Regions from separate parts of the Holdemania sp. genome, predicted to be linked through region 1. Evidence: predicted binding sites of a transcription regulator. Region 1 holds the regulator's gene; the other holds the start of a gene.
The links. The regulator Rex, encoded in region 1, represses fermentation and respiration genes when NADH is low (regulators of the CRP and FNR family bind a similar motif). The targets are predictions, from matches to a motif close to GTGAANNNNTTCAC.
Positions count from the first base shown of each region.

Region 1 (4,798 bases):
TTCCTTCATTCGGCTCTGCAGCACTTCCAGCCGTTCTTCACGCTGAGAACCGCCGACCAGTTCACCGACTGCCGGCACCAGTAAATCGCAGGCTGCCACAGTTTTCCCGTCATCGTTCATCCGCATATAGAACGCTTTGATATCCTTCGGATAATCGATCAGGAAGACCGGACCTTTTACAACTTCTTCGCACAGATAGCGCTCATGCTCCGTGTTGAGATCCATTCCCCAGGAAACCGGGTTTTCAAACTTTTTCCTGGCTTTCAACAGATGATCGATCGCTTCGGTGTATGGCATCCGGACGAATTCGCTGTTCAGCACATGATTCAGCCGTTCCAATAACGTGTTGTCAATAAACTGGTTGAAGAATTTCATTTCTTCCGGACAGTTGTCCATGACGTACTGAATGCAGTATTTGATCATATCTTCAATCAGATCCATATCATCTTCCAGATCTGCGAACGCAATTTCCGGTTCGACCATCCAGAATTCAGAAGCATGGGTCGTTGTGTTGGAGTTTTCCGCACGGAAGGTCGGGCCAAAGGTATAAACATCACGGAAAGCCATCGCAAACGCTTCCGCCTGCAGCTGACCGGAAACTGTAAGGTTTGCTTTCTTGCCGAAGAAGTCCTCTTCGTAGTTGCCATCCTCACGGGTAGTGACAGTAAAGACCTCGCCTGCGCCTTCTGCGTCGTTGCCGGTGATGATCGGTGCGTTGACATAAACAAAACCCTGATCCTGGAAAAATTCATGGATCGCCATCGCCAGGACCGAACGGACGCGGAAAACCGCGTTAAAGGTGTTGCTGCGCGGACGCAGATGTCCGATCTCGCGCAGATACTCAAATGAATGCCGTTTCTTCTGCAGCGGATAGGTGTTGTCGCAGGCGCCTTCCAAAATCACTTCTGTGACCTGCAGCTCAAACGGCTGCTTTGCCTGCGGCGTCAGCACGACTTTTCCCGTGACGGTCAGCGCCGTGCCGGTCAGATATTTGGACACGTCCTGAAAGTTGGCCAGATCGGAAGAATAAACCAGCTGGGCGTTGCGGAAATACGTTCCGTCGTTCAGCTCGATAAATCCGATGGAGCCGTTGTTGCGGTTGGTTCTGACCCATCCCTGCAGCTGGGCATACTCGATCTGATCGGTTTCCATGGTGCTGCCGGAACAGGCCATCTCGTAAAGTTCTCTGACGGTCATGAATGTAAGCATACTTTTCTCCTTTTGTTTGTTTATGAATAAAAAAACGTTCCTGATCAAGGAACGTTAAACAACGTGGTGCCATCCTCATTTACCCGGATGATCGCAAAATCATCGGGCCTCAGGGTGCGTTAACGCCGCCGACGGGATCGTCTACTGTCAGTTCTCCGATCCGGCTCCCAGAGTGTTCCGCATTCCCTGACTGAACTCCGGCTTTCACCCTGCCCGGCTCGCTGTGCTTCAGTAATAGGATCGTTCTCTTTTCGCTGCCTTCTACTTTTTCATATTGTTGGTTTCAAAAACCAATTCCTGGATCGTGGATACAACGTCGATCGGCTTGACCAGAACTCCCTTGGGAACCTGGAAATGCTCATGCGAGAAATCAACAATCCCGGTAATGCCGCATTCGATCAAACGATCGGCTGCGTCCTGAACATTCGACGAAACGCACAGGATCGCGATTCGACAACCTTCTGGAATCTTATCCTTCATTTCATCAACGTGGTAAACCGGAATTGGCGTCTTCCCGACAGACTCCGGACGGATGTCAAAGGCACATACAATCTCGCCGACAACATGGTTCCAGCGATTGTAATTCATTAAAGCTTTCCCAAGGTTGCCTGCTCCGACAAGAATAATCTTCTCATCGAATCCCATGCCCAACTGCTCGTTGAATATTTCAATCAGGCGGTCAACGTCATAGCCATAACCTTGCTTCCCCAGCGATCCCAGGAATGAGAAATCCCGGCGGATCGTCGTGGACTCAATAGCCACATATTCCGAAAGCTCCTTGGACATGATCCGGGTTACGCCGGAATTTTTGAGTTTGCGTAAAGCTTTCAGATAGATTGGATAACGCTGCAGTGTAGCCTTAGGGACTGACTTTGTTGGCATACTATCAACCCCTTCTGCATTATTCTAGCACACTTGTTTTAAATTGTGAATGATTTAATGAATTGAACTTGTTTCAATTTCCATCGACGGGTTCGCGGCGATGTCCAACGAGCCGTTTAAACCGTGCGTATACGCCGTCCATCCCGCGGCGCCAATCATCGCGGCATTGTCCGTGCAGCACCATAACGGCGGAATCGTCAGATGAACCTCCGGCGTTTCCTGAATCATCTCCGAGATTTTCTCACGCAGGCGCGAATTGGCCGCCACGCCGCCTGCCAGCACAACCTGCTTCGGTTTAAATTCCCTGACCGCCTGCATCGTCTTTTTCAGCAGCGTGTCCAGCGCCGCTTCCTGGAAAGCGTAGGAAAGGTCTTCCTTGTTCAGCTCCTCACCTTTTTTACTTTCCCGGTCGATCAGCTGCAGGACCGCTGATTTTAGACCGCTGAAGGAGAAATCAAGCGGTTTTTCCGTCTTTGGCTTCGGCAAGGTGTAATGCGGATGTCCCTGTTTCGCCATTTTATCAATGACCGGGCCGCCCGGATATCCGGTTCCCATCACCCGGGAAACCTTGTCGTAAGCCTCGCCGATCGCATCGTCCTGCGTTGTGCCGAGGATTTCAAATGACCATTCATCCTTCATCCAGACCAGCTCGGTATGACCGCCGGACACCACCAGCGCAATCATCGGGAACCGCAGTTCGTCGACGAAGCGGTTGGCATAGATGTGCCCGATGATGTGATGCAGCGGGATCAGTGGTTTATCGTAATACCAGGCCAGGGTTTTCGCAGCCTGGACGCCGACGTGCAGCGAGCCGACCAGACCGGGTCCCTGCGTTACCGCGATCGCCAAAATATCATCCATTGTTACTTCAGCCTGAACCAGCGCTTCTTCGATCACAACGGAAATATTTTCAACATGGATCCGCGAAGCGACCTCCGGCACAACGCCGCCGTATTTTTTATGGACGTTAATCTGTGAAGAAACGATGTTGGAACAGATTTTACAGCCATCCTCCACCACCGCGGCGGCTGTTTCATCACAGCTGGACTCAATCGCCAGGATTAAATTCCGTTTCATAAATTCCCTCCTATTGGTTTCATCATCAAATACGCATCTTCATGATTATCCTGATAATAACCTTTCCGGATATTGATAATTTCAAAACCATATTTTTTGTAACAGGTCAAAGCTGGGGCGTTGCTGACGCGAACCTCCAGCGAAATCATTTCGCAGCCATTCTCTGCGGCGCAGTTGATCATGTGATCCATCAGCCGCGAAGCCCAATGCTGACGGCGGTAAGGAAGGTCCACGCCGATTGTCGTGATCTGCGCCTGATCGAACGTCGTCCAGACGCCGGCATAGCCGACAATCGTTCCTGCTTCGTTTTCAGCCACAAATAAATGAGAGTATGGGTTTTCCTTTAACTCATATTCATAGCTTTCCCGCGGCCAGGGCGAACTAAACAACCGCAGCTCCATTTCGCAGACAATTTCTAAATCGTCCAGCGTCATTTCCCGGATCATGCTTTTTTTACCAGATAGTCGTCGGCCGATTTCAGGTACTCCGGCACTAACAGATGAACGTTCTCAACCTTCTGCCATTGCGGCCGCGCAAGGAGGAAAGCTTCTGCCAGATCGGGATAACAATCTTCCAACCCCAACAGGGAACAATCACCGACCAGTTCTAAATCGCCGGCTTCTTCAATCCGCGCCTGAATCTCGCTGAGCGGCAGCACGTCTTCTTTACCGATCAGTTTTCCCTTTTCAATAAATCCAAAATAAGCACGCTGGCTGCGGGCGTCCAGCAGTACGCCAGCTTTCTCTTTTCCAGCCCCAATCAGTTCCAACGTCGGCAGCGCATACAGTGGTAAATGCGCCGTAGAGCATAACACCTTGGCGACCGTCATCGCGATCCGCACGCCGGTGTAGCTGCCCGGTCCTTTTGTCACTACGACTTCGTTGATCGCCTTCGGCGTCAAATGACATTCCTCAAGCAATGCGGTTAACTGCGGAAAGATCATTTCCGACTGTCGCTTCCAGGAAGACAGGCAGCGTTTGCCGATGAGCTGATCATTCTCAATCAAAGCCAGCACCAGAAACTTACTGCTGGTATCCATACATAAAGTAATCATTTTAATGCCTCCATCAATTCGACATACTTTTCATTTTCGGTTTCCAAAACGATCTGGCGGCGATTCTCGCCTAAGCGACGCAGCGTAATCCGCAGCGGTTCCGTTTGATCCAGGTCTTCCATATATTCCGGCCATTCGATAACCGTCAGGCCCTCGCCGTCGATCATTTCCTCAAAACCCAGTTCCTGATGCGTCCCTTCCAGACGATAGGCGTCAAAATGATACAATGGCAAACGGCCTTGATAAATCTTCAATATCGTAAAAGTAGGACTGCTGACAGTGCGGGTGATTCTTAGTCCCCGGGCAATCCCCTGGGTCAGCGTCGTCTTGCCGGCGCCTAAATCCCCGCTCATCGTCCACACCATATTGGGCTTGGATAAACTTCCCATTTTCTCACCGAGAGCTTTGGTTTCCTGCGGTGTTTCTGTTATGAATTCAAGCTTCATTTGTTCACATCCTTTCTTCAGTGTCACTTGGAAAATATTATAGCACAGATTTAAAGCACGGGAGAAAGAAAACCATACCTGTATTTAAATCGACAATTATTTTATTTTTCCTTTTTGATTGGAACTCTGA
Region 1 covers NZ_CFQZWI010000145.1:316-5,113, forward strand. The annotation lists gene asnS (asparagine--tRNA ligase) at 1-1,209, opposite strand, end outside; gene AC5OW4_RS14275 (redox-sensing transcriptional repressor Rex) at 1,471-2,091, opposite strand; gene tsaD (tRNA (adenosine(37)-N6)-threonylcarbamoyltransferase complex transferase subunit TsaD) at 2,146-3,168, opposite strand; gene rimI (ribosomal protein S18-alanine N-acetyltransferase) at 3,165-3,614, opposite strand; gene tsaB (tRNA (adenosine(37)-N6)-threonylcarbamoyltransferase complex dimerization subunit type 1 TsaB) at 3,611-4,222, opposite strand; gene tsaE (tRNA (adenosine(37)-N6)-threonylcarbamoyltransferase complex ATPase subunit type 1 TsaE) at 4,219-4,668, opposite strand.

Region 2 (4,798 bases), on a different contig from region 1:
ATCTGCACAGGCGGGAGGGTCTGTTTATAGTAGCGGTTTAACGACAAAAGCAGATCGTCGCGGCCGGCAATCATGTCCGGATAGAGCCCGCGGCAGATCAGCGCTTCGCTCAACGCTTCCTTCAATGCCGGCCAATCCCGGCAAAGAAAGACGGCGTCCACTAATTGTTCAAAGGCTTCGCGTAATTTAACTGTATTTTTTTCCATGATCGGTTTGCCTCATTTTCGATATCCGTGCGAGTTTGATTCTCATTTAATAATATAAGGATAGCATAACCCCGGGGCAAAAACCAGCGCGGGGTCAGCGCGGACAGCGAATTTTCGGGAGCGGCAGGGGGCGGATAAAAAAACGGGCAGACTGAGGGTGGGCAAACCGGTCTTGAGCGGCAAAGTTTCACTTCACTCGCCTTGAATTCAAACGATGGGAAAACAGGCGGAAATCAGTCGGATTGAAGGAAGCGGCAAGAACCGGCCATAACATAAAAAAAACGTCCGCAGAGAACCTGCGGGCGATTTAAGAGCTCGGTGGATGGGAAACGGGGATTGGAAATTCGTGCAATCTTCGCAGCGCTATTTTTGTTTATGCACCAGATCGTCGATCAAACCGTAATTCTTTGCCTCTTCGGCGCTGAAGTAGCGGTCGCGGTCGCTGTCTTCGCTGATTTCCCGCAGACTGCGGCCGGTGTCGCCGGCTAACAGTGTATTTAAGCGCTGGCGGATCTGCAGGATATGCTCGGCGGCAATCTTGACGTCGGCGGCCTGTCCCTGGACGCCGCCCAGGGGGGCTGGTGAATCATGATCTCACTGTTGGGCAGGGCATAGCGCTTGCCGCGGGTTCCTCCGGCTAACAGGACGGCGGCCATACTGGCAGCCATGCCCATGCAGATCGTCGATACGTCGCAGCGGATCAGCCGCATCGTATCGTAAATCGCCAGCCCGGCGCTGACGCTGCCGCCGGGGGAATTAATATACAGCTGGATATCCTGAGACGAACGCGAGGCCAGGTATAACAGCTGCGCGCACAGGCTGCCGGATACCGTGTCGTCAATCGGCGAGGTCAATAAAATGATCCGCTCCTTCAACAGACAGGAGATCAGATCGTAAGCCCGTTCGCTGCGGGCGGACTGTTCAATAATCGTAGGAATTAAGGTCATGGAGAAGACTCCTTTCCTTTTACAGTATGCCAGAATTCAGCGGATCAATACCTCGATGAAAAAAAATTGTAAAACCGTCAAGTGAAGTCATTCACAATTGACATTTTATGCCTTAAACACTATAATTAAGTCGTGTCATAAGGAGGTCTATAAAATGACAGTAAAAGTTGCGATTAATGGTTTTGGACGTATCGGACGTCTTGCTTTCCGCCAGATGTTTGTAGCCGAAGGTTATGAAGTTGTAGCCATCAACGATCTGACAAGCCCTAGAATGTTAGCTCATCTGTTGAAATATGATTCAGCTCAGGGCCCTTTCACAGGACATACAGTTGAAGCGAAGGAATCTTCGATCGTTGTCGACGGACACGAAATCGAAATCTATGCGAAGGCTGACGCGAAAGAACTGCCTTGGGGAGAACTGGGCGTTGACGTCGTTCTGGAATGCACAGGCTTCTATACATCGAAGGCAAAGGCTTCCGCTCATATCGAAGCCGGCGCGAAGAAAGTCGTCATTTCCGCTCCTGCCGGAAACGATCTGCCGACGGTTGTCTTCGGCGTTAACGAAGGCGTTCTGACAAAGGAAGACACCGTAATTTCCGCGGCTTCCTGCACCACGAACTGCTTAGCTCCAATGGCGAACACATTGAACAAATACGCTCCGATCGTCAGCGGCATCATGACGACAGTTCATGCTTACACAGGCGATCAGATGACTCTGGACGGCCCTCAGCGTAAAGGTGATCTGCGTCGTGCTCGCGCGGCTGCGATCAACATCGTTCCAAACAGCACCGGCGCTGCCAAAGCAATCGGTCTGGTTATCCCGGAACTGAACGGCAAGCTGATCGGCTCTGCTCAGCGTGTACCGGTTCCGACAGGCTCCACAACGCTGCTGGTTGCGGTTGTTAAGGGCAAAGATGTTACGAAAGAAGGCATCAACGCTGCGATGAAGGCTGCTTCCAACCCGTCTTTCGGATATACGGAAGAAGAACTGGTTTCCAGCGATATCATCGGTATCACTTATGGTTCTCTGTTCGATGCAACACAGACCATGGTTACCAAGATTGACGACGATACTTATCAGGTTCAGGTTGTTTCCTGGTACGATAACGAGAACAGCTACACAAGCCAGATGGTTCGTACAATCAAATACTTCGCTGAACTGTAAGAGCGAAAGTCAAAGGCATAAAGAAAGCGGCTTTTCCAAAGTCGCTTTTTTTTGCGCTTTTTTGTGGAAAAAAATAAAAATTTGACAGGAAATCCCCGGTAAAAACGGACTTTGCGGTCCACAGCGGTTGACAATCGGAGTGAAAACAGGGATGATATTAATGGATTTTTATGGCCCTTTTTATATCACAACAGAGGAAAGGAGTGCTGGACATGAATAAGCTGCCTGAAAAATTAACACAGCTAAGAAAATATAACGGGTTTTCACAACAGACTGTCGCCGAGAAAGCGCAGGTTTCGGTTCTGGATTATATGGCATGGGAGAACGGAAGAGCGATTCCGGATGTGGATCATCTGATCTTATTAGCGGAATGCTTCAATGTCAGTCTGGATGAGATGGTCCGCAACGAAGCGGTGAAGCTTCCGGAAAAGGATCTGCATGAAACACTGGATATTCCATTTATGAAGAAGCCGGAGGAGGAAGTGCCTGCCCCCCCGCTGATCAATGAGCCGATTCCGCCGCAGGAAAAGCTGGGTCAGACGCGCGTCATTCCGGCTGTGAAAGATCTGGAGAAGACCAAACCGCTGAACGTTGTTAAAGAATCCCCGGTATCGCCGCATGCCGCCGGTACAGCCCGGCCGAAACCCGGACCGGCCAGCGTCAAAAAGAAGAAACAGACTCAACTGATCGGCGCGGCTGTGGGGATCGGATTAGGCGTGCTGCTTCTGATTCTGGCGCTGAACAGCTTGAGTGGCGGAAAAAAGGAGAACGTCACCAACATCATGACCGCGGAAAATCGGATTGCGGCGGGCGAGGAGTTCACGCTAGTGCTGAATACCGACGGGACGGTGAAAGGCCAGGGCAGCAACGACGAAGGTCAGCTTGACGTCGGCAGCTGGGCGAACATCACCTCCATCAAGGCGGGAGCACGGCACAGCGTCGGCTTGAAGAAAAACGGCATGGTCGTCGCGGCCGGCAGTTCCCGGCAGCATCAGACCGAAGTCGGCGAATGGAGCGGGATCACGGCCATTGCGGCAGGTGAAAATCACACGCTGGGATTAAAAAAAGACGGGACTGTTGTCTGCACTGGCGACAACAGCGCTAAACAATGTGAAGTTTCTGAATGGAAGGACGTTGCGAAAATCGCCGCGGGCGGAGATATCAGCGTCGGCATTACCCGGGAAGGAAAAGTTCTGACCGCCGGCAGCAGCGCGGATGTATCCTCCCTCACCGACGTGCAGAATGTCGTGATCAGCGGCGATACGTTGTTGATTATAAACAAGTCCGGAGGCCTTGACTGCATCCCGGGCAAAACCGGCGTCTGTCCGGCGAAGACGCCGTCGAACATCACGATGGCCGCTGCTTCCGCAGAGCACGTCCTGCTGCTTGGCAGCGATGGCACGGTGAGCGCCGAAGGCGATAAGGAATACGGCCGGCTGGAAGTTGAAGCATGGAAAGATGTGATCGCGGTTGCCGCGGGAGACAAGCATTCCGTCGGTTTGCTGAAAAATGGCAGTCTGGTTGCATCCGGAGATAACAGCCGCGGTCAGAGCGAAATGAACGATAACCACGAAGAAGAAAAACAGCTGGAGGCGGTTAAAAATATCACGATCAGTCAGACTGGCGATCAGATCAAAATCAGCTGGGATAAAGTGGAAAACGCGGATTACTATGAAGTCAGCGCCGCTTTGAAAAAGGAATATTCGGCCAAGATCGACGGAACTTCCGTTTCCTTAAATGGAAATTTGTTCGAGGATGGCAAGCAGGTGACTTTCAGCATCGTCGCGTATTCGCGGCAGGATGGTTTCAAGCCGTCGGAAGCGGCAACGCAGGTTTTCAATTATTTCGCTCCGACCGCTACGCCGTCGCAGACGCTTGCTTCCGTCGCTAACGTCAAGATCAGTCAGGACGCCAACAATGTCCGAATCAGCTGGGATGCGGTGGAGAATGCCGATTACTATGAAGTCAGCGTTACCAATCAAAACGGCTATCATGAGAAAGTCAGCGGGAACTCGGTTACGCTGCCCAACAGTTCCTTTGAGGATGGCAGACAGGTAACGATCACGATCATCGCCGGATCCAACAGCACGCTGTATGAGAATTCGGTGGAATCCGTTACCAATTACAATTATATCGCGCCGACCCCAACCCCAACGCCGACCCCGACGCCAACGCCAACCCCAACGCCAACACCAACGGTGCTTCCGTCACCGTCAGAATCATCAGAGCCGACGCCGACTCCGGAGGATGGGGGCCAAGGCGCAGATCAGGAAAGCGAGGATAATCATGGAAACGAATAATCGCTGGTATGTGCGCAGAAAAGATGGAAAGAAAGATGGCAGTTTCTCTGACGCGGAGCTGGCTGCTTTGATCAGTAAGGGGATCGTCGAGCCGGAGGATGAAATCTGGACGATGAAGATGACCGACTGGATGGCATTGAAAGATTCCATTTACAGTTTCTATCTGCCGCGTGAAGAAAT
Region 2 covers NZ_CFQZWI010000011.1:6,389-11,186, reverse strand. The annotation lists gene AC5OW4_RS03415 (GGDEF and EAL domain-containing protein) at 1-206, opposite strand, end outside; gene AC5OW4_RS03410 (ATP-dependent Clp protease proteolytic subunit) at 570-725, opposite strand; gene AC5OW4_RS03405 (ATP-dependent Clp protease proteolytic subunit) at 704-1,153, opposite strand; gene gap (type I glyceraldehyde-3-phosphate dehydrogenase) at 1,308-2,318, shown strand; gene AC5OW4_RS03395 (helix-turn-helix domain-containing protein) at 2,531-4,618, shown strand; gene AC5OW4_RS03390 (DUF4339 domain-containing protein) at 4,605-4,798, shown strand, end outside.
Region 2: gap (type I glyceraldehyde-3-phosphate dehydrogenase) is a predicted target of Rex. The motif match lies at 1,235-1,248, and genes of this name have one in related genera.